Regions from separate parts of the Erwinia sp. 2186 genome, predicted to be linked through region 3. Evidence: predicted binding sites of a transcription regulator. Region 3 holds the regulator's gene; each other region holds the start of a gene.
The links. The regulator CRP, encoded in region 3, controls carbon source genes, mostly activating them, when cyclic AMP is high. The targets are predictions, from matches to a motif close to ATGTGANNNNNNTCACAT.
Positions count from the first base shown of each region.

Region 1: the regulator CRP is predicted to act here: its motif matches at 3,674-3,691, upstream of ACXKZG_RS21000 (YjcB family protein).
Region 2: the regulator CRP is predicted to act here: its motif matches at 3,932-3,949, upstream of msrB (peptide-methionine (R)-S-oxide reductase MsrB).
Region 4: the regulator CRP is predicted to act here: its motif matches at 2,149-2,166, upstream of idnO (gluconate 5-dehydrogenase).

Region 1 is NZ_CM173824.1:4,501,910-4,507,878, reverse strand. It holds gene ACXKZG_RS21015 (transposase) at 66-461, opposite strand; gene ACXKZG_RS21010 (MATE family efflux transporter) at 1,006-2,262, shown strand; gene ACXKZG_RS21005 (ATP-grasp fold amidoligase family protein) at 2,271-3,224, shown strand; gene ACXKZG_RS21000 (YjcB family protein) at 3,281-3,562, opposite strand; gene dgcN (diguanylate cyclase DgcN/YfiN) at 4,450-5,733, shown strand; gene soxS (superoxide response transcriptional regulator SoxS) at 5,730-5,969, opposite strand, start outside.
Region 2 is NZ_CM173824.1:2,235,885-2,241,853, forward strand. It holds gene ACXKZG_RS10375 (MipA/OmpV family protein) at 55-804, shown strand; gene ACXKZG_RS10380 (aldo/keto reductase) at 886-1,737, shown strand; gene ACXKZG_RS10385 (D-hexose-6-phosphate mutarotase) at 1,786-2,664, opposite strand; gene gapA (glyceraldehyde-3-phosphate dehydrogenase) at 2,732-3,727, opposite strand; gene msrB (peptide-methionine (R)-S-oxide reductase MsrB) at 4,068-4,478, shown strand; gene ACXKZG_RS10400 (YeaC family protein) at 4,484-4,762, shown strand; gene pncA (bifunctional nicotinamidase/pyrazinamidase) at 4,842-5,456, opposite strand; gene ansA (asparaginase) at 5,466-5,969, opposite strand, start outside.
Region 3 is NZ_CM173824.1:423,150-429,118, forward strand. It holds gene argD (bifunctional acetylornithine/succinyldiaminopimelate transaminase) at 1-657, shown strand, start outside; gene ACXKZG_RS01895 (YccS/YhfK family putative transporter) at 725-2,803, opposite strand; gene crp (cAMP-activated global transcriptional regulator CRP) at 2,862-3,494, opposite strand; gene ACXKZG_RS01905 (OsmC family protein) at 3,802-4,212, shown strand; gene ACXKZG_RS01910 (phosphoribulokinase) at 4,252-5,121, opposite strand; gene ACXKZG_RS01915 (creatininase family protein) at 5,300-5,969, shown strand, end outside.
Region 4 is NZ_CM173824.1:650,534-656,502, reverse strand. It holds gene ACXKZG_RS03100 (hypothetical protein) at 1-181, shown strand, start outside; gene ACXKZG_RS03095 (NanQ anomerase/TabA/YiaL family protein) at 253-726, opposite strand; gene ACXKZG_RS03090 (gluconokinase) at 716-1,282, opposite strand; gene idnO (gluconate 5-dehydrogenase) at 1,298-2,059, opposite strand; gene ACXKZG_RS03080 (LacI family DNA-binding transcriptional regulator) at 2,330-3,322, shown strand; gene ACXKZG_RS03075 (2-hydroxyacid dehydrogenase) at 3,473-4,414, shown strand; gene ACXKZG_RS03070 (MFS transporter) at 4,500-5,831, shown strand.

The sequences.
Region 1 (5,969 bases), 840 kb from region 3:
AATTAGCATTGGGAATATTTTATTTTGGTCCTGCGTCTAATATAGAAACGTGCTGTGGATCTCAATTAATGGTTTTCAATGTTGTACGGGTAATGATACACGCTACGGCTAATATCCAGCAGGCGGCAACTGCGGCGAGTCCCGATATCAAAGGTATCCTGAAGGTAATTAACGGCCTGGCGCTTGTCATTGGTAGTAAAGAAGTTTTTAAGCACGCTTTGCAGCATCTCTTTGTCGGAGTTAAGGGTCTGCAGCTCGCGCTCCATGTTATGCACTCTCTCCTCCAGGTCTTTGATTTTACGGCCTTCTTCAGAGGATAAACCGGCAAATTTCTTCTTCCAGCTATAGAAGGTCGCTTCAGAGATACCCAGTTCGTCGCAGATCTCTTTCACCTTTACACCGCATTCTGATGCTTTAATGGCACTGGTGATTTGCTCTTCTGTATATCGTGACTTTCTCATAAATGCTCTTCCCTTTCTTAACAATAATGTGATGAGAACGACTGCAATAATTAGTGGATCTGATTATTCCAAAAATCACAGCAGTGTCGTTAAGTGCGCGATTTGAATGGCAGGGATTAAGTTAAGTGATTATGAAGAAATATCATCATGGGATTTCTCCTATTTTATTTCCAAACCCCTTAGTTAGCTTTCGATATGCAGGTTTTTGATATAAATTCGTCTCATGAAATCTTCAATGCCAACATGTGATTCAGAATACTCCCGCATGTGCAGCCTGAAATTTGTGCCATGATAATTAGCGCCAAAAAGTGACTTGTGAAAAGGTTTACATGAATTTAAGCGCGTAATTACCCTGGCTATTTTTCAGCGGTGAAGCGCTCAGACAAAAAAACGCATTTGATTGCGAGCGGATTAGGAATTGTCCGTATTATAAATTTTAGGTCCATTTTTATCGCCAGGTATATTGAGCGTTAATCTTTTCCGTTTTCGACATGGACGTGCCGAGTTATTGCAATAAGTGATTAGTTTTACAAAGGATGCTTCGATGAAACACAGCGCAATGTCAAACGCCATCTGGATGATGTCGGAAAAGGTCGTTTCCGTATTTGGAGTGATATTTGTCACATCCTATGTCGCAAAATCCTTTGGCCCCTCAATATTCGGGCAAATAGCATTTTCTGCATCACTTTTTTCAATTGTTCAGACTATCGCTATTTTCGGTACTGAAACCATTCTGTTTAAAAGTATCAGCAAAAGTGCGCCAAAAGGAATACGGCTGATGGCGGTGGCCAAACAGCTGAGAATGGTTTTGTTGTTAGTCTTATCTTTGCCGGTATTAATTTACGTCTGGCTGGAGATGCGGGAAAACTTTTTGGTTTTTGCGGTCGCGTCATTCTTGTCGGCAATGTTTGTTACGCAGGATATCTTCAGCGTTTACAACAATGCCCGGTTAGAGTCCCGGATGAACACGGTGGCGAATGCCACGGGAATGATCATCAGTTTTGGCATCAGCTTTCTGGTGGCCTGGTTCAAACTGAGTCCTTTGCTGCTGTCGTTTTCAATCGTGGCGGTCACGCTGGTGCCGTACATGATCAAGCGCAGCCGGTTCCTTCAGGCGAACACCATCAGCTCGCCGCCTAAGCGCAAGCACAGAAGCTATTTGCGCTACCTGTTACATGCGGGACTCCCGCTGGCCATCTCCAGCGTGTTCATCTCAATACAGGTAAAGCTGGCACAATTTTTCCTGGTGGGCGTGGGCTCAGCGCATGAGCTGGGGCTGTTTACCGCCGCCAACACTATCTCTGCTTCGTGGATTTTTATCCCGGTAGCGATCATTACATCCTGCTTTTCTGAGATCTTCAGGGAGCGTGCGGATGTGGCAGTAAAACTGGCCGCAAGGCTGAATGGCTATGTAATGGCAGTTTCCTTTTTGATGCTTCTCGTCGTCGCGCTGTTTGGCGAAAAGATCATCACTACCCTTTATGGGCATGACTACACACAATCAGGAAATCTCGTTACGTTATTGTCGTTAGCAACCTGCTTTTCGGCAATGGGAACAGTAGCTTACCGCTACATGGTGAAGGAAGGTGGTTTTAATTACCTGCTGGTCAAGATCGTGGTGCTGGTCGTAATTAGCGTGGCAACCAACTGGTTCTTCATCCGTTTCTGGGGATTAACAGGCGCAGCCTGGAGCGTTCTGGTCACCGAACTGCTCTCCCTGACCGTAATGAATTATTTCTTTAAGAATGCCGTCATTCTTAAAATACAGCTTTCCTCACTTAACTACAAAACATACAAATGAGGTAAAAAATGTTAAAACTCAAAGCAGAATTGAGAAAAGGCGTCTTATACCTGCTCAAGAAAATGCCGTGGTCTTATCAGGACCGAGTTTACTATTTTCACACTTTTAAGCGGTTACCTAACATTCGCCAGCCGAAACTGTTTAATGAGAAAATTCTGTACCGCAAATTCGTCACTGGCGACTATGTTCGTTATGGGAATCTTTCGGATAAAGTTTTAGTGCGCGATTACATAGCAAAAACAATTGGTGAAGAGTATTTAATTCCTTTGCTGCATGAAACGGCCGATCCGATTTCATTGCTGGGGCTTAAATCCTTAAAAAACACCGTTATTAAACCGAACCACGGTTCTGGTATGGTAGAAATCTTTCTTGAAGAACCAGACTGTATTCAAAAACAGTTGCTGGTGCGCCGGTGTGAAGAGTGGTTGCGCTGTGATTTCTCGCATCAGTCGCGGGAAATTCATTATCGCTACATTAAGCCGCGCATTCTGGTGGAAGAGTATGTTGGTGATGGCAAGTTTGCCGCCATCGATTACAAATTCCACATGTTCAACAAGAAAGACGGCAACTTTGAGTACGTGCTGCAGATCATCTACAACCGCTGTGGCAACTCACCGCTGTCGATGAACTTCTACGTCAACAACCTGGAGCAGTGCTTCTACAAGATCCGCGATACCGGACTGGATATCAGCGGGGATATGGAAACGTTGAAGAAGGCGCTGGAGCTGAGCAAAAAGCTGGCCAGTGACTTCGACTATGTTCGCGTTGACTGGTACATCAGCGAAGGGCAAATCTTCTTTGGTGAGCTGACCTTTACGCCAGGCGCAGGCATGGTGACCGGGCTGGATATGGGCCTGGATAAGATGATGGGTGATATGTGGTTGCAGGAACACAAAGCAGCCGTATTGCCAGCAACGTCAGGAAGCGTTACGCCGCTGCCGGTGGCCTTTAAGAAGTTTTGATTGAGCCGAATACAATAACGAGCCGCTGACTCTCTGAGTCAGCGGCTCGTTTGTTTTCAGGGCATAGGATAATCAGTTGGGGTGTGGCTCATCACGTCGATAAACACATCTTTGGTGATGTGCCAGAAGTTATGCAGGTTATCCATACTCAGAGTGATACCTAACAGCCCGGTAACGAACCAGCATGACATGCCAATACCCACGCCGGTGAAGACAAAGGCAATGCCTTTATGGCTGGCCTGACGGCACTTCACGTTAAAGGTGCTGGCAATAAACATCATTACTGCACTAACCAGTTCCCATCTCATCAATACCAGGCTAGCGGTTAAGGTACCCATATCGTTCAAACTCCGAGATTTACTGCCCTGACAAGAGGCGGTGTCATCACCGATCCAGACGAAAAGTTGCCAGGTTGCTTTTCACTTGAACGGACATAACAGGTCACAGAAGTGTGATGACGGTCACATTATATCACTCGATTTTAAAATTTGAACAAAATTTAGGCCTGGTATGGTAGTTTTTTGTCAGTGGAAAATTAAGCCTTTTATTAACTGAGGTTTACCGATTTAATTCCAAAATATGGGGAATAATCCGTATAGGGAAAGAATGAAAACCGTCTTACAGGCTATATTACTGCGCATAATTCCTTATATTTTGGAAAATAATTACTCTCCGATATCAATTTTATTTTTAATTTAAGGCAGTTAGCTTTATTTTGAGACGACAAATGACAATTAAACTCATTATAAATGATTAGCCCGATCGTCCGGTTCCACCTCTTATTTTCAACGGCACTGATGAAAACTAAGCAAAAACAGGCACTTGACATTGCTAGCAATTGCCGGGATTGTTCCATACTTAAACCTTACTTAGCTTTTATTTGACGCGACTTAAGTCAAATTACCTCTTTGAGATGAATCCGACCTCTTAAAAGTTGTACAACCCGCCAATGGGTTGTAGGATTTTTCATGGTAAAAATCCTTATAACTCATTCCCTTCCATTTCCACAGGGCGGGATCTCTACACCTCAAATACAGCTCACGCCATATTCGCTAAAGCGAAATGCGTTAACGGAGCAATAAAAACAATAAAGGAGGCTTTGTGTTTTCGACTGACGCAAAACAGCGCCCGCTGACGCCTGATGACGTGGCGACCCTGAGTAGCCACCCCGTGTTACGGGTCCAGCACAACCAACAGGGCCACATTACCTCTGTGGAAGCACTCCGTGCACAAGGCTAATACTACGGCTAAAAAACCGCTGCTGACCTTACGCAAAAGTCTGCAACGCATTCATCTGGTGATCATCGTGGTGTCGCTGTTGTTCAGCGGCATCTCGCTGTCGGTGCTGTCGATGTTTGCCCTACGCAGCTATGCGGAAAACAATCTCCAGCTGGTGGCCACCACCCTCGGCTACAGCGTGCAGCCGGCGGTGCTGGCGGGCGATGCGGATGCGGCTAACGACATCGTGCGGCAAATCGGGGCGAAGGCGGAGTTTGGCCACGCCAGAATTGTCGATGCCCGTAATCGCCTGCTGGTGAACTGGCCTCCATCCGGGGCGCAACATCATCAGGGCGCCGGGGAGCTGGTCACCCACTGGATTTTCCCGCAGCCTGCCAACGTGCCGATCGTGCACAACGGCAAGGTGATTGGCCAGGTGTGGTTGAGCGGTGATGCCAGCCGGGTGCTGCATTATCTAAGCCAGGCGTTGAAATGGCTGAGCGGCAGCCTGCTGGTGACCGCGCTGCTGGCCTCGTGCCTGTCCAACCGCATGCACGCGGGGATCCTCAGCGGACTGCAAAATATTGCCTCGGTGGCGCACGACGTTCGCCGACGGCGCGCTTTCTCGCTGCGGGTGCCGTCATCGTCGATTGCCGAGCTGAACAAGCTGAGCGGGGATTTCAACAGCCTGCTGGATGAGCTGTCAGACTGGCAGACCCATCTGCAGCGCGAAAACGACTCGCTGGCCCATCAGGCACGGCATGATGCGCTGACCGGTTTGCCTAACCGGACAGCGTTTGAGCAGGCGTTGCACACGCTGATGAACAATCCGCAAACCGCCGATCGGGTGGCGGTGCTGTTTATCGATGTTGACCGCTTTAAAGAGGTGAACGATACCTATGGTCACGCTGCCGGGGACAACGTGCTGACGGAAACGGCACATCGCCTGCGTGGCAGGTTGAGGAAAGATGATTTAGTGGCGCGTCTGGGCGGTGATGAGTTTGCGGTGCTGTTGGCGGGCATCGAAAACGGCGAGCAGGCGGCCAGAATGGCTGAAAACGTCATCGAAGCGATGCGCGAGCCAATCAGGCTGACCGACGGCAAGACGGTGGCGCAATCGCTGAGTATTGGCGTGGCGCTGGCCAAAAATCACCGCACCGGCGAGGCGATGATTGCCCAGGCCGATGCGGCGATGTACCACATCAAGGAACTGGGCGGCGGCTGGTACTTCTCCCCGTCATTCTGGGGACAGGATCCGCAGGCCGCGCCAAAGATGCGTAACCGGGCCTAGTTACAGGCCGGGCTGTTGCTGTCCTGCTGCACTTTGCCGTAAGCGGAGCTGGCAAAGTCGCTGCAGTCGAAGCTGTAGCTCACCTGGCGGGTCAGCGACTGACGGCGCATGGTGTGACGGTAGGCGGTCGGCGTCTGCGAGAACTGGCGGCGGAACACGCGGGAGAAGGTCTGCTGCGAGTCGTAACCGTACTGCATGGCAATATCAAATACCGGGCGCTGGGTCTGACTCAGCGC
Region 2 (5,969 bases), 1.8 Mb from region 3:
CGGTTGACTGATAAACTAGCCTCTTGATTGTTATATTTATGGAATGAATTAATTGTGAACTATTTCAAAGTTAGCGCGCTTGCTGTGCTTTTACCTTGCTCTTTTGCTGCCTTCACGGCAACGGCCAACCCGCTTACCCTTGGTGCCTCGGTGATTTACAGCCAGAGCCCGTATAAAGGAGGCGAGGGGCGTTACTACCCATTCCCTATTGTTAACTACGAAGGCGACAGCTTCTATGTCCGCAGCCTGACCGCCGGTTATTACCTGTGGAAGGACCAGCAGGATCAGCTTTCTCTGACGATCCTCGGTTCACCGCAAAACTTCGATCCCGATGACACCAAAGACAAGCGTCTGAAGGCGTTAGATAAACGCCATATGACCATGATGGGCGGTGTGACTTACCGTCATACGGCGGATTGGGGGATTGTGCGTACCGTGTTGGCTGGCGATCTGCTGGGCAACAGTGATGGCTTCATTTGGGATGCAACCTACCTTTATCGCTTCCAGTTTGGCGATCTGAGCCTGACGCCGGGCATTGGTGCGCTTTACAGCAGCGACAACCAGAATGACTACTATTATGGTGTGTCGAAGAGCGAATCACGTCGCAGCGGGCTGAGCAGCTATCAGGCTGATGGCAGCTGGAACCCGTATCTGGAACTGACGGCGGCCTACAGCATCAACCAGAGCTGGAACGCCACGCTGTCTGGACGCTATACCCGTTTAAGTTCTGAAGTGAAAGACAGTCCAATGGTGGACAATAATTCTCAGGTCACAATCTGGACCGGAGTCAGTTACACCTTCTGATCCGCTTTCATTGCACTAAATAAGGGCGCTTTGCGCCCTTTTGCACGATTGTGGCGATCAAAATCAGTGCAGGAGGTTCAAATGAGCAAATCCGTTATTTTTTCCGGTGATTCCCGTTTACCTGCCATCGGTCAGGGAACCTGGTACATGGGCGAAAACGCCAACCAACGCAAACAAGAGGTCGCTGCATTACAGGCCGGTCTCGAGTTGGGCCTGAAGCTTATCGACACGGCGGAAATGTATGCCGAAGGCGGTGCCGAGGAAGTGGTGGGTGAAGCGCTGCAAGGCCGACGCGAAAGCGCCTGGTTAGTATCAAAGGTCTACCCGTGGAATGCCGGTGCTGTCGATGCGGTAGACGCCTGTGAAAGAAGCCTGCGGCGTTTAAAGACCGATTATCTGGATCTTTATCTGCTGCACTGGCGGGGAAATGTGCCGCTGGAGGAAACCATCCTTGCAATGCAGTCGCTACAACGTCAGGGAAAAATTTTACGTTGGGGAGTGTCGAATTTTGACAGCGACGATTTGAGCGAGTTGTTGTCAGAGGAGGGCGGCACGGACTGTGCGGCAAATCAGGTCCTGTATCACCTCGCATCACGCGGGATCGAATACGATCTTATTCCAGACTGCCAACAGCAGCAGATACCCATAATGGCCTATTGCCCGCTGGCTCAGGCAGGAAAACTCCGCCATGCACTGCTCACGCACCCGGTCCTTACGGCAATTGCACAACAAAAGGGCATCAGCGTGGCTCAGGTATTGTTGGCTTGGGCGATCCGTAAAGATGGGATAGTTGCTATTCCTAAAGCCAGTTCGATAGCGCATGTCGCTGAAAATGCCGCTGCGCTGGAGGTGACGTTAAGCAATGAAGAGTTGGGGATGATCAATCAGGCGTTCCCACCACCATCAGAAAAAATGCCGTTAGACGTGGTTTAAACACGCCAGGGGAAGAGTGATTTCCCCTGGGTGAGTCAGCATGACTTATCAACTACCTTTACGTACCCGGATCGTCGCGGCAAGGCGTGAAGGGGATTCACCAGCGCTGACCATCGGCTGAGAAATTTGTGCCGTCTCAACACAAACCATCGTTTTGTAACCTTCGTTCGCCATATCTCCCATACTGCAGGAGAGTTCCGGACCCGGATTCCAGGTGACAACGTCACTTTGATGGTGGTGATAAACTTCAATTACTCGCTTACCGATTTTGTCGTTGATAACGCTACAATCTTCCGGTTGCGTATGAATACGGTCAACACGATCGGGATAGGTTTGTTTGCCGTCCGGTGAGCTGCCGACGCTGCCGTTAGCCACTTTATCGATAAAGCTGTTACCTAAGCCAGTCACTTCCACACCGTCAATATCGGCTACGCAGAAATAGCTGTGCAGGGCAGCAGTCGCCTCGAAATCACCGTGGGCTTCCAGTTCAATCTCACAACGGTCAGCAAAGCGGAAACGGGCAAACAGCGTGAAGTCATGCGGCCACAACTTTTTCGTCTGCTCATTACTTTCCAGCACCAGCGTCAGCATCACGCTGTCGTCGTTTTCATCATGCGCCGACAACGTCCAGGGAAGCGTTCGGGCGAAACCGTGCGCCGGTTCACCTGCCGGACCGAACCATGGCCAGCAGATCGGCACGCCACCACGAATCGCTTTGCCGGCCGTCCAGGCGGTTTTCTCGCTCAGCCAAATCACCGGCTTTTCGTCAGCGGGCTGCCAGGCTATCAGCTGGGCACCCTGTAGGGTGACGGCGGCACGAACTTTAGGATGTGCGATCACCACAACGGGCAGGTCGCCAATTTTTCGCTGGGAAATATAGGGCGTTATCTGGGTAATAACCGGAAGCGAAAAGATTTTTTCGTTCATCTGTTTTCCTTAGCGTCAGCCAAAAAAAAGGGCGACCGTAGTCGCCCTCATCATCAGTTCACGTCGCTTATTTAGCGATGTGAGCAACCAGGTCCAGGACCTTGTTGGAGTAACCAGTTTCGTTATCGTACCAGGAAACCAGTTTCACGAAAGTGTCGCTCAGTGCGATACCGGCTTTCGCATCGAAGATAGAAGTCAGCGTTTCACCGTTGAAATCGGTAGAAACCACTTCGTCTTCGGTGTAGCCCAGAACGCCTTTCATTTCGCCTTCAGCGGCGGCTTTGATTGCTGCACAAATTTCTTTGTAAGAAGCAGGCTTAGCCAGACGTGCAGTCAGGTCAACAACGGAAACGTTAGGGGTAGGAACGCGGAACGCCATACCCGTCAGTTTGCCGTTCAGCTCAGGGATCACTTTACCTACTGCTTTAGCAGCACCGGTAGATGAAGGGATGATGTTCTGAGATGCGCCGCGGCCGCCGCGCCAGTCTTTGTGAGACGGGCCATCAACGGTTTTCTGAGTTGCGGTAGTTGCGTGAACAGTGGTCATCAGTGCTTCAACGATGCCGAACTTGTCGTTGATAACTTTAGCCAGTGGTGCCAGGCAGTTAGTGGTGCAAGATGCGTTAGAAACGATATCCTGGCCAGCGTAAGATTTGTGGTTTACGCCCATCACGAACATTGGGGTGTCATCTTTCGATGGCCCAGTCAGCACGACTTTTTTGGCGCCAGCTTCAATGTGTTTACGCGCGGTTTCGTCGGTCAGGAAGATACCTGTTGCTTCAGCAACAACATCAACACCGATTTCGCCCCACTTCAGGTTAGCTGGATCACGTTCAGCGGTAACACGGATGGTTTTGCCGTTAACAACCAGATGGCCGTCTTTAACTTCTACAGTGCCGTCGAAACGACCGTGAGTAGAGTCATACTTCAGCATGTAAGCCATGTACTCTGCGTCCAGCAGATCGTTGATTGCAACGATTTCTACATCAGAACGCTGCTGAGCAGCACGGAAAACGATGCGACCGATACGGCCAAAACCGTTGATACCTACTTTGATAGTCATATATTCCACCAGCTGTTGTTAGTGAATAAAAGGTTGGCTGTAAAATTACAAAAACCTTACCAGGCGTCAAGCGGAATCGCTTCAATAGTTGCGACAAATCAAACCTTCACACAGGAATATTCGTCAAAAAGCACATTCCGTGACCACCACTAAACCTTGATGTTGGGTCGTCTTGCCCGAATATAAAGGGGTGATGAATTCAAAGGGTGATCTGAATCACATTTTCGTCTTCGGATCACTTTCAGACTCCGCCTGAGACGAAAAAAAGCCCTGACGTTGTTAAGTATTTGTTAGAATACTAGCCGATATTTTCAGTTTCACACTGCCAGAGACCCCTAAAATGGCTAAAGACCCGAACGAATTTACCCCAGAGACCGACCTGAACGAGATGCAGCGCTATGTGACGCAGCAGCGTGGCACCGAGCCGCCTTTTTCAGGCAAGCTGTTACACAACAAAGGCGAGGGGATTTATCACTGCCTCGTGTGTAATTCACCGCTGTTCCTGTCGGAATCCAAATATGATTCTGGCTGCGGCTGGCCGAGTTTTTACCAGCCTTATCATGATGATTCTATTAAGTATATTGAAGATGAATCTCATGGTATGCAGCGCATTGAAATCCGCTGTGGCAACTGTGATGCCCATCTGGGACATGTGTTCCCGGACGGCCCACAACCAACTGGCGAGCGCTATTGCGTGAACTCCGCGTCGTTAAGCTTCTCCGACGACGATGGTAATAACATTAAGGGATAACGGCGATGGAACTTGATGAGATGATCGGCACGCTGACCCCGGAAGTCTATCAACGGCTGGTGACCGCGGTTGAAACCGGGAAATGGGCCGATGGCGTCGCGCTTACGCCAGAGCAAAAAGAGAACAGCCTGCAGTTAGTTATGCTCTGGCAAGCTCGCCATAACGACAATCCGCAACATATGAGTGTGGGTAAGGGTGGCGAGATGGTGATGAAAAGTAAAAAACAGCTCAAAGAAGAGTTTGGCATCACCGATGATCACGTGACTCGCATCAAGCTCCAGTAATTATTCCTGCAGGAATAATCTGCGACGAAGGGGCTCATTGTGGCCCCTTAAATGCCACTGACGACGTTTGAGGGGATCTTTAAAGAACGATCGCCCCTTTGGTCGCCATTTCTTCCAGAGCGCGTTCAGCGTCGCCTGCGGCCAGATTTACTCCCCGACAGCCGGCAGAGAGCACCGTGACGGTATAGCCCAGCGCGAGCGCGTCCAGCACGCTGTACTTCACGCAATAATCCGTCGCCAGCCCCATCACGGTCAATGCAGTAATCCCCTGCGCTTTTAATACGCTATCCAGACGCGTTTTCTTGCGCCGGCCGTTATCAAAAAAACCACTGTAACTGTCTATCAGGGGATCGTCACCCTTGTAGACACGCTCAGTGATATAGCGTTGCTCCAGCGCTGGATGTAGCTCCGCACCATAGCTTTGCTGGATACAGTGATCGGGCCACCAGACCTGCGGCAATCCCGCCAGTTCGCCTTCGGTCCAGGGTTGATGTCCTGCATTCGACGCAAAGCTGCCGTGACTGGCAGGGTGCCAGTCAATCGTGGCTACCACAGGCTGCTGTCGCTGGCTGAACTCTGCCGCATACAGGTTGGCAATCGCGAGGGTGTCATCGCCATCCTTCACCGCCAGCGCGCCACCGCTGCAAAAGTCATTCTGTAAGTCAATCAGAAGCAGAGCCTGCCGGGTAGCCATCATTTTTTATCACTTCTCGTCAGGAGTCAGTTCACCGCGCAGATTGAGCTGCATCAGTCGCCGCACCTCATCACTGGAGAGGTTCTGGCTGAGCAGGAAGTGCAGCTTGGTCAGCGTCGCTTCCACCGTTAAATCATAGCCACTGATCACACCCGCCAGCGCCAGCGCATTGCCCGTGGCGTAACCGCCCATATTCACTTTACCGGACATACACTGCGTCAGGTTTACCACCACAATGCCCCGCGCGGAAGCTTCTTTCAGCTCTTTCAGGAAAGCCGGGTTCTGTGGGGCATTGCCGACGCCATAAGAGCGCAGGATCAGTGCCTTCACCGGTTGTAGCAGGAAGTTGCTGACCACGTCCGAGGAAATACCCGGATAGATGGTGACTACACCAATCGGCTGAGGGGTAATCGGATGAACGATTAATTCGCCATCCCTGGTAGGTGCGGGTGGTGTATTAAGGCGACGAATATGAATACCGGCTTCCAGCAAGGGAGCCAGATTCGGTGAAGC
Region 3 (5,969 bases):
TGCGCCATCGTGGTTGAGCCGATTCAGGGTGAAGGCGGCGTGATGCCCGCGACCGTTGAATTTATGCAGGGGCTGCGCAAACTCTGTGACGAACATCAGGCGTTGCTGGTACTGGATGAGGTGCAGAGCGGTATGGGTCGCAGCGGCAAGCTGTTCGCCTATGAGCATTACGGCGTGACGCCCGATATCCTCAGCACCGCGAAAGCGCTGGGCGGCGGTTTCCCGGTCAGTGCGATGCTGACCACCAACGAAATTGCCTCCACCATGTCGCCAGGCGTGCACGGCACCACCTACGGCGGAAATCCGCTGGCCTGTGCCATTGCCGAAGCCGCGCTGGATATCATCAATACCGAAGCGGTGTTGAGCGGGGTGGAAACGCGTCGTGAGCAGTTTGTCACCGCGCTGAAAGCGCTGGACGCGAAGCTGGATCTCTTCAGCGACATTCGCGGTAAAGGGTTGCTGATTGGTGCGGCGCTGAAGCCACAACATGCGGGCAAAGCGCGCGATATTCTGAATGCCGCCGCCGCTGAAGGGGTGATGATCCTGAATGCCGGTACCGATGTGATCCGCTTTGCGCCCTCGCTGGTGATTGAGCCGACCGACATTGAAGAAGGCATGGCGCGCTTCGCCAAAGCCGTCGAAAAAGTCCTGTCTTAACCGACAAAAACGGGAGCTGAGTGGCTCAGCTCCCGATCCGCGCCTGCCGTTCTCCGCACCATTCTGCTTACGTCGACTTCCTTAACCGTCGGGACAACCAGCGCCCATGATGCGGCCGCGCGCTCCACGCCAGTGACGAGATGGTGTGCATCACGCTGAGGTGCCCCAGGATCCGCTTCACATGCCTTTCCAGGATGGTCACCGGCCCCTGATTCAACTCCATCTGCGTATCCAGCACGTTCGCTTCTGAGCTCGGCCCGTCATACTCCAGCCGCTGTTGGCAACGCTGCAACGCAACCTCACAGGCCTGCAGATAACGCTCCGCCAGCGACGAGGTCAGCATGGTGTGTTCCCGCGCCAGCGTGGTCATGGCATTGATATGCTCGACGATAAACTGGCTGTGCGTCACCCACAGTTTCATATCCGCCAGATAGCTGGGATCAAAGCCTGGCTCCTGCATCGACTGATTGAGCGAGTTGAACAGGGCGTTGTGCGCCTGATTAACGCGGATACGCTGATAGGCCAGCTTTACCGGGTCCTGTTCATTCCCCAGCAATAACCGCAGCGCATCCTGATAGGTTTCCAGCGCGTCATGCGCATTCTGCCGCAGCAACCCGCTTTGCCATTGCGGCCACAACCAGATGGTACCGCCGAAGGCAATCAGGCAACCCATCAGCGTATCCAGTAAACGCGGCAGCAGGAAGTCTGCGCCGTTAAGCGAGAGCAGCTGCAACGAATACACGGCGGTGACCGTAAAGCCAATCATCGCAAAGCCGTAGAATTTACGGATAAACAGGTAGCTGATAAGGGTGATGGCTAACATCACCAGCAGCACGATGGATTCGGGTGCCTGCAGGCGCAAGGTCACCGCGGCAATCACCAGCCCGGCCAGCGTGCCCAGCGCACGGTGCTGGATGCGGACGCGGGTTGCGCTGTAACCGTTCTGGCTGACAAACATGACCGTCATCAGGATCCAGTAGGGTTTGGGCAGATTAAAGAACAGCGCCAGCGAACTGGCAAAGGTGAGCATCACCGCGAAGCGGGCGGCGGTGCGCAAGGCGGCCGATTTCAGCGACAAATAGCTTCTGATGGCCGGCAGCAGCGGCAGTCGGCGCTGCCGGTCAGCCATCAAATCGCGCTGATAAAGGGGACGCTGGGTACGCAGCACCCGACCAATGCGGCTGAAGTGGTAATAGCAGAAGGTGCCCACCGGGTTATCCGGATTCTGCCGTGAGATCTTCTCCAGCGCCTGAAGCTGCTTATCCATGGTGAAGCGCTCGGGCAGCTTGTGGTAGAGGATATCGTCGGCCAGTTCACGCAGCCTGGCAGCGATGGTCTGCGCGTTCCAGCGGATCACCGCTTCGGCATGGCTTTGCTCCACCAGCTTTTGTACTTCTTCCGGCTGATGCAGGCTGACGGAGATGTGCTCCTGCAAATCCAGCGCGATTTGAAACGCGCGGGTCAGCCGCTTGTGGTGATTGTTGTTGGTGGCTGACAGCATATGCATCTGCTGATAGCAGGTGGTGATCAGGTCGACCGCTTTTTGCTGGCGCGCCAGCAGCGGAGGCAGGGCTTTCTCCGGATCGGTGAGTTTGGTCAGCAGGGTGTATTTCGCTTCGCAGTAACCCGCCAGCTCGCGATAGAGCAGGCTTAAGGTTTCCCGCAGCGGCTGCTCTTTCCACAGCCAGAACCAGACCCAGTTGAACACGCCGTACCAGATGGTGCCGAGCACGTAGAGCATCGGCGGTTCCCACACCGGCATGCGTCCTGCCAGGCTAAGGGTGAAGATTGCGGCTATCAGCGAGCCGGGCAGCAGGCGGCCATGCAGCGGGCTGATTTCACCGGTGACGCCCAGCAGCATCGCCATCGAAAACAGGATCACGGGCAGGGGAACGTGGTGACCGGCAAGATACTGGATCAGGAAACTGCTGAAGGCGAACAGGCTTCCGCCAACGATCAGGCGTTTGAAAAAGCGCTTATGAGGAGTATCAAGGCCAGCGAGGTTGCAACAGGCAGGGACTAAGGAAAACAGCAACCCTTTTTGCAAGTCGCCCAGTAGCCATCCCATCGCTACCGGTAAACAGAGCACCAGCGTCTGGCGCAATGCGTAGTTGATCTCCGGGTGATAAATCAGTCGACGCCACATCACTCCACACCAAATAAAAAGGCGCAACACCAGGTGTTGCGCCGTGGATCAGAGCCGATTAGCGAGTGCCGTAGACAACGATAGTTTTACCGTGTGCCGAGATCAGGTTCTGATCTTCCAGCATCTTCAAAATGCGTCCCACTGTTTCACGAGAACAGCCAACGATTTGCCCAATTTCCTGGCGGGTGATCTTGATCTGCATCCCATCCGGGTGCGTCATGGCGTCCGGTTGTTTTGCCAGGTTCAGCAAGGTCTGCGCGATGCGACCCGTCACATCGAGGAAAGCTAAATTGCCCACTTTCTCAGAAGTGACCTGCAAGCGATTCGCCATCTGTGCAGACAGGCGCATCAGAATGTCAGGGTTAACCTGGATCAGCTGACGGAATTTTTTGTAAGAGATTTCAGCCACTTCACAGGCTGTCTTCGCGCGTACCCACGCGCTACGCTCCTGACCTTCTTCAAACAGGCCAAGCTCGCCAATAAAGTCGCCCTGATTGAGGTAAGACAGGATCATCTCTTTGCCTTCTTCATCCTTGATAAGCACCGCTACTGAACCTTTGACGATATAGTAGAGGGTTTCTGCCTTTTCACCCTGATGAATCAGCGTGCTCTTGGATGGATACTTATGAATATGGCAATGAGACAGGAACCATTCAAGTGTCGGGTCTGTTTGCGGTTTGCCGAGAACCATTCGCTGTTATCCTCTGTTGTAATCGTGCCTAAATACAGGGGCAGAGTTCCCTGCCAGGCGTTGAAATAGTCAAGCGTTTCCCATCAGGAAATTTATTCGGGCCTCTGTTAAAAGCCTGGCTCGTTATGCGATTCGTTTCGTCGTGCCTGTAGAGTACTGACGAAAATATTACAGCTTTGTTTGTAGCACAGCTTTCAACGAGTGTCTTGTGTTGTCTCGCTTCAGCATAGTGCGAAAATTGCCGCATTGCCGTTTTTCTGCCTAAAGCGTAATCTGGCGATAACTGAATGAATTAGAGGAAATTGTTATGCAGGCTCGAGTCAAGTGGGTTGAAGGGTTAACGTTTTTGGGAGAATCCTCATCCGGGCATCAGGTTCTGATGGACGGAAATGCGGGCGATAAAGCCCCGAGCCCGATGGAGATGGTGTTGATGGCCGCGGGCGGATGCAGCGCAATCGACGTGGTTTCCATTCTGCAGAAGGGCCGCCACGACGTAAAGGATTGCGAAGTGAAGCTCAGCTCCGAACGCCGTGAAGAGGCCCCGCGCCTGTTCACCCACATCAATCTGCACTTTATCGTCACCGGCGTGGCCTTAGGCGATAAAGCGGTGTCGCGTGCCGTCGATCTCTCCGCGGAGAAATATTGCTCGGTGGCACTGATGCTGGGCAAGGGCGTGGAAATCACCCACAGCTATGAAGTGATTGAGTTACCGGCGTAAGTCATCCCATCAAAGCCCTAAGCCCCGTGCCCGCGGGGCTTACTCTATTTTCTTACCCTGGATCAGACGCTTCACCAGCGGCCCCATAATCAGCTCCATCGCCAGCCCCATCTTGCCGCCCGGCACCACCAGCGTATTAATGTGCGAGATAAAGGATCCCTGCAGCATCGACAGCAAATACGGGAAGTCGATATCTTCCAGCGCCTGGAAATGGATCACCACAAAGCTTTCATCCAGCGACGGGATACCGCGCGCCGCGAACGGGTTAGAGGTATCCACCGTCGGCACACGCTGGAAGTTAATGTGCGTGCGGGAGAACTGCGGCGTAATAAAGTTGATGTAATCCTCCATGGATCGCACCACCGAATCCATCACCGCTTCGCGTGAGTGGCCGCGTTCGCTGGTATCGCGCACCAGTTTCTGGATCCACTCCAGGTTCACGATCGGTACCACGCCAACCAGCAAATCAACCTGCTGCGAGACATTGTTCTGCGGCGTCACCACGCCGCCATGCAGCCCTTCATAAAACAGCACGTCGGTCGGTTCCGGCAGGGGTTGCCACGGCGTAAAGGTTCCCGGAACCTGATTCCAGGGGACCGCTTCATCATAGGTGTGCAGATATTTGCGGGATTTGCCGCTGCCTGACCGGCCATATTCCGCGAAGGTCTGTTCGAGCAGGGCGAAGTCATTGGCTTCCGGGCCGAAATAGCTGATATGGCGGCCCATATCGCGCGCTTTACGGATCGCCATATCCATTTCAGGACGGGTATAACGGTGAAAGCTGTCGCCTTCGACTTCGGCGGCATGCAGATTCAGCTGCTGGAAAATTTTTCTGAAGGCCAGGCTGGTGGTGGTGGTTCCCGCCCCGCTGGAGCCGGTGACGGCAATAACCGGATGTTTGGCTGACATGCGCATACCTCCCTGAGTAAAGTCACATCGATCACGCATTGGTACCATGTTTCGCGCACGGGTGTCATCTTTGCCACTCTCTGATGCCAAAAAAGCAACGCTGCGCCGCATTTTTGCTGCTTCAATTCGGCCACGAATATCCGCAGACTGACAAAAATGATGCAGGAGAAGGTGCCAGATGAATATGCCGTCGTCACGCTGGTGGTGGGATCTTTCCACCCGAGAATTCAGTGAGCTGGACATGGATAAAGTGATCGCGGTGCTGCCGATTGGCGCCGTCGAGCAGCATGGTCCGCACCTGCCGGTCCGGGTGGATGCCGCCATCAACGCGGGCATTATTGCGCGCGCGGTCGAGTTAATGCCGGCGGATTTGCCGGTACTGATCCTCCCGGCGCTGCCGGTGGGGAAATCCGATGAGCACCTCAATTTTCCCGGCACCTTAACCCTTCCTTATGAGGTGTTGGGTAAAGTCTGGTTTGAGGTGGCGAAAAGCGCCTGGCGTGCCGGGATCCGTAAACTGATTTTCTGGAATTCCCATGGTGGGCAACCGCAGCTGATGGAAATCGTCTGTCGCCAGCTGCGCATCGAACTCGACCTGTTTGCGGTCGGCGCCAGCTGGTTCCGCACCATTGATTCTTCCGACCTGTTTAGCGCGGAGGAGTTACAGCACGGCATTCACGGCGGGGAATCCGAAACCAGCGTGATGCTGCATCTGCACCCGGATTTGGTGCAGATGGACTATGCGCAGAACTTTGTTTCCGCCTCGGTGGCGCTGGCGGAAACGGGCGGTATTCTGACCCCGGAAGGCGGCGTCGGCTTTGGCTGGATGGCGGAAGATCTGCATCCGT
Region 4 (5,969 bases), 230 kb from region 3:
TGATTGGGTCACTGAAGATTCATACCTGCGATATTATCGCGCGGTGCACCGCTCAGTGCAGAAACTGGGCAAGGAGGGGGCGTATTGCCTGCAAATGCTGGAAGACACTCATGATGAAATCATGGCTGATGCCGCAAGAAACCCTGACAGCTGGGGGATAAATTCCGTTCCAGGCTACTGACCCACTAAAAAGCGCCTGAGATCTTCCGATTTCAGGCGCTTTCTAAACAAGATCCTTAACCGGGATCGGGATTAATCCACCAGCAATGCGCTGTCGATTTTCACCACGATCTTACGCAGCGGAGAGGGAACGCCGAAGGTGCACATTGGGCGATGCAGCTCCAGCGGGAAGATCACCGCCAGCGCGCCGGGTTGCAGGTGGATCAGCGTTTCGCTGTCGATCCGATGGCAGAAGCCCAGATCCTTCTGCTCTTCAAAAGGAGCAACCAGATCCAACTCCAGCCCGATCGGGCCTGCGCCAATGATCTCTTCCCCGGCCAGCACCAGATGGATATCAATATACTGGCGGTGGAACTCGGGCTGCTGCGCGTTAAAATCGCGCGTTTCGCTTTCCATCACCGAGTAGAAAATCGCCTCGCCCTGAATGGCGTATTTCCCCACCGCCTGGGTCTGCGGATTGTTCGCCTGGATGGCCTGCAGAGTCTTACGGATCACCGCTGGATAAAGCGGATTTTTTGCTGCCTGTTCGAGGGTATCAATGATCATAACGTTGTTCGGTCTCCGGTTGTAAGGATGCCACGGCGGGTGCCGCAAAAGTGGGCCGCAACAGGCTGACGCAGCGGGTCACAATAGTGCTCAGCGCAGGCGAGATATCCACGGGGATAACATCGCGCTCCTCTGCACCGGGTGCTTCCAGCGCGGCAAACTGACTTTTGAGCAGCGCCTCCGGCATAAAGTGCCCTTTGCGCCGCTTCATGCGGTCCAGCACGCAGTCGTAGTCGCCGTTCAGCCAGATAAAATGCACGTTCTGATTGCCTTCACGCAGCCGGTCGCGGTAGCTTTTTTTCAGCGCTGAACAGACCAGCACACCCGACTCATTCTTCTGCTCAAGGCTGAAAATCACGTCTGAAAGCCGGCCTAACCACGGCAAACGATCGTCGTCGTTCAGCGCCTGGCCGGACGCCATCTTGGTGATGTTCTGGCGGGGATGCAGATCGTCCCCATCGATAAATTTCGCCTGTAAGGCATTTGCCAGCGCGGTCCCGACCGAGGATTTCCCGGTGCCGGATACGCCCATCACAATAATGCATTGACCTGCCATTTCGGTTCCTCCGGGTTAGACCGCCGCCAGCATGCCGCCATCAACAAACAGCAGATGCCCGTTCACAAAGTCAGACGCCTTTGAAGACAGGAATACCGCCGCGCCGACCAACTCTTCGGGATTGCCCCAACGGGCAGCCGGGGTGCGCTTGCACAGCCAGTCGGTAAACTCCTGATTGTCCACCAGCGCTTTGGTCATCGGCGTCTCGAAATAGCCCGGCGCAATGCCGTTGACCTGGATGTTGTAGCGGGCCAGCTCTACGCACATGCCGCGCGTCAGCATTTTCACCGCGCCTTTCGCTGCGGCATAGGGAGTGATGGTGTCGCGGCCCAGTTCGCTCTGCATCGAACAGATGTTGACGATTTTGCCCGCGTTGCGGGTAATCATGCGCTTCGCCACGGTCTGGGACACCAGGAACACCCCGGTCTGGTTGGTGGCAATAATGTCATTCCACTCATCCAGCGGGAACTCGGTGAACGGGTGGCGGCGCTGGATGCCGGCATTATTAAACAGCACGTCGATTGGCCCGATGGTGGACTCAATCTTTTCAATCCCGGCTTCAACCCCTTGCGGGTCCGCGACGTTGAAGACCGCGGTGTGCGCGGTAAAGCCTTCGTCGCGCAGCTTCATCGCCGCATTCTCTGCGCGCTCTTCTGAGGTGCCGTTAATGATGATTTCCGCACCGTGCTGCGCCAGGCCGCGCGCCATAATAAAACCGATGCCCTGCGCTGCGCCGGTCACTAAAATTCGTTTGTTCTCTAAGCTGAATAGATTCATCTGTTCCTGCTCCATTGCATCAGGCAGTGAGTGGCTCGCGCGAGGTGAGTCTGTATGGGCCTTATCACACGGCTTTTAGCCCTTTTAAACTGTGATGCAGATCACCTATAGCGCTGTTACGAAACCAGGATACCGTTGCTGTGATCGCGACGGGCTTTTCACCGTAACGCGTGCCGCAAGACCAGGATTAACCGCACTTTAATCCAATTTCCTTTAAGGGTCGCAGCAGGCATAATGCAGGCATTCAAGGGCTGTCGGCTGATAACAACGATGAAAATGCAACGGATCACGTTACATGATATTGCCACTCTGGCGGGTGTAACAAAAATGACGGTCAGCCGCTATCTCCGCACGCCGGAAAAAGTTAAACCGGACACCGCCGAGCGGATTGCCAGCGTGATTGCCGAGGTGGGCTACCAGCCGGACCCGGATAATCACGCCATCGCCAGCAATGCCCTTCCCCGCATCGGCGTGCTGATCCCCTCTTTTAATAACCAGATTTTCTCCGACCTGCTGGCCGGCGTGGAGTCGGTCACCACCGCCCAGGGCTATCAGACGCTGGTGGTGAATTACGATTACGACAGCCAGCGTGAGGAAGAGCAGATCGCCACCGTGTTGGCCTTCAATGTTAAGGCAATCTTACTGACCGAATCGGTCCACACCGTGCGCGCCGAGAAGTATCTGAAAGCGGCGGGCATTCCGGTGGCGGAAGTGATGGGACTGACTACCACCGAAGGCCGCGTCAACGTCGGATTCAATAACTTCCAGGCCGGGTTTGATATGGCCAGCATGCTGATTGGCAGCGGCAAAAAGCGCATCATCTATTTCGGCTCAATGTCCGATATTCGCGATGAGCAGCGCTACGCCGGCTACTGCAAAGCGGTGGAAGACGCAGGCCTGCCCACCGGACGCATCGCGCCGAAGAAAGTCTCGTCGGTGTCGACCGGGGCCGGAATGATGACCATGGCGCGTCAGATGTATCCTGATATGGACGGCATTCTTTGCACCAACGATGACCTCGCGGTAGGCGTGTTGCAGGAGTGCCTGGCGGCCGGGATTGCCGTGCCTCAGGAGATGGCGATTGCCGGTTTCCACGGGCTGGAGATCGGTCAGGTAACAACCCCGAAACTGGCCAGCGTCATCACCCCGCGTTTCGAGATGGGTAAAACCGCCACTGAGATTTTGATTAAGAAGATCAACAACCTTCCGACCATCGAGCGGGTAGATTTGCACTATCGCCTGTCGATGGGATCGACCATCTGACGGCGGAAACCCGCCGATAAGCACCTTCGCGATCACGTAGTCGGTAACACAGATTTCTAACACGATTCAGTGTGATCCAGCTCGCAATTAAATACTCAGAAACCCCTTTAATAGTACGTATCCGACGTACTGCCTTTGAAGGGGAACCCCATGACAACTCAAGCCATCCTGCTAATCGCTCCCGTACCTGATGCCCTGATGGACCGACTGGCTTCTGGCTGGACGGTTCACCGCCTGTACGAGCAGCAGGATCCGCAGGCCTTTCTGGCCCAGTCTGGCGACAGCATTCAGGCGGTGGTGACGCGCGGCGACATCGGCGTTCGCAACGAGGTTCTGCAGCAGTTACCGCAGGTAAAGCTGATTGCCGTGTTCGGCGTCGGCACCGATGCTATCGACCTCAACACCACCCGCGCCCGCAAGATTGCCGTGACCATCACCTCCGGCGTGTTAACCAATGACGTTGCCGATATGGCGATGGGCCTGCTGCTGGCGGCCTCCCGCCGACTGTGCCAGGGCGACCGCTTTGTCCGCGAGGGTCAGTGGCTGAATAACGCGCCAACGCTTGGCACCCAGGTCAGCGGCAAACGCATCGGCATTGTCGGCATGGGCAACATCGGCCAGGCCATTGCCCGCCGCGCCAGCGGATTCGATATGCCGGTCAGCTACACCAGCCGCAGCCGCCGTGAGTCGCTGCCGTACAGCTGGTGCGACGATGTGCAGAGCCTGGCGAAATCCTGCGACTTCCTGGTGATTGCGGCCTCTGGCGGCGAATCCACCAAAGGGCTGGTTGACAGCGCCGTCCTGCAGGCGATGCCGAAACACGCCTGGCTGATCAACATCGCGCGCGGCTCGTTAGTCGATCAGCCCGCATTAATTCAGGCCTTACGCAAAGGCGAGATTGCCGGTGCCGCGCTGGACGTCTTCGAGCAGGAGCCGCAGGTTCCAGAAGAGCTGATTGCGCTGAACAACGTGCTGTTACAGCCCCATGTGGGTAGCGCCACTCACGAAACCCGTCAGCAGATGGCGGATGTGGTGTTCGCCAACGTTGAGGCGTTCTTCAACCAGAAGCCGCTGCCGACCGCCATCGATTAACGCGTTCATACCACCTGCCCAGGCCGGCTTTGTCGGCCTGCATCACCGGGATGGTCCGCCATCCACTTTTTCCAGAGGGCCTGAGATGAATAATAAAATACCCGGCACGCGTTGGCTGCGTGTGATAGCCCCGATTCTGATCACCTGCATTGTGTCGTTTATGGACCGGGTGAACATCAGCTTTGCCCTGCCTGGCGGCATGGAGCAGGATTTAGCCATCACCAGCCAGATGGCCGGTATCGCCAGCGGCATTTTCTTTATCGGTTATTTATTCCTGCAGGTGCCGGGCGGCCGCGTGGCGGTGAACGGCAGCGGCAAGAAGTTTATCGCCTGGTCTCTGGCGGCGTGGATGGTGGTGTCGATCGCCACCGGCTTTGTCACCAATCACTGGCAGTTGCTGGGTCTGCGCTTCGTGCTGGGCATCTCGGAAGGCGGGATGTTGCCGGTGGTGCTGACCATGGTCAGCAACTGGTTCCCGGAAAAAGAGCTGGGACGTGCGAACGCCTTTGTGATGATGTTTGCGCCGCTGGGCGGCATGTTTACCGCGCCGATTTCCGGTTGGATCATCAACGCCTTCGACTGGCGCTGGTTATTTATCATCGAAGGCCTGCTGTCTGCCGCCGTGCTGCTGGTGTGGTGGCTGGTGATCAGCGACCGTCCGGAAGAAGCCCGCTGGCTACCCGCGCGTGAACGTGAATACCTGATTACCGAACTGACCCGTGAGCGCGAAGAGCGCAGCAAGAAAGCGCCGGTTGGCAAAGCGCGGCTGAAAGACGTGTTCCGCAACAAAGGGTTGATGAAGCTGGTGCTGCTGAATTTCTTCTACCAAACCGGCGATTATGGCTACACGCTGTGGCTGCCAAGCATTCTGAAAAACCTGACCGGTGCCAATATGGCCAACGTGGGGTTGCTGGCGATACTGCCGTTTGTTGCGACCATTGTCGGTATCTACCTGATCTCGATGATCAGCGACAAAACCGGTAAACGCCGTCTGTGGGTGATGATTTCGCTGTTCTGCTTTGCCGCGTCGCTGCTGGCATCCGTGGTGCTGCATCAGCATATCGTCGCGGCCTATATCGCCCTGGTGTTCTGCGGTTTCTTCCTCAAAGCCGCCACCAGCCCGTTCTGGTCAATGCCTGGCCGTATCGCCTCGGCCGAACTGGCCGGTAGCGCACGCGGTGTGATCAACGGTTTGGGTAATTTGGGCGGCTTCTGCGGTCCTTACCTGGTCGGCATTATGATCTACTTCTACGGTCAGGGAACGGCCATCTGCGCGCTGGCAGGCTCGCTGATTATTGCCGGTCTGATTGCCACCACGCTGCCGAAACAGTGTGACCTGGTGGAGGATGCCGACGACGGGAAAGTCGGTGCCGGCCATGGCAAGATGGGACACGGTGTTTCGCATCAGGGACGGTAAGAATGTGTTGAGCGATCGCCCCGTCTTTTACGAATCTTTTTTATGGTAACGGGGCGGTTTCTGAGCGTTAACTGACATCGGCTTGATCGCTATCATTGACAGGATTTATTGATTGGCTGTTACGGGTAACGTGCAGCA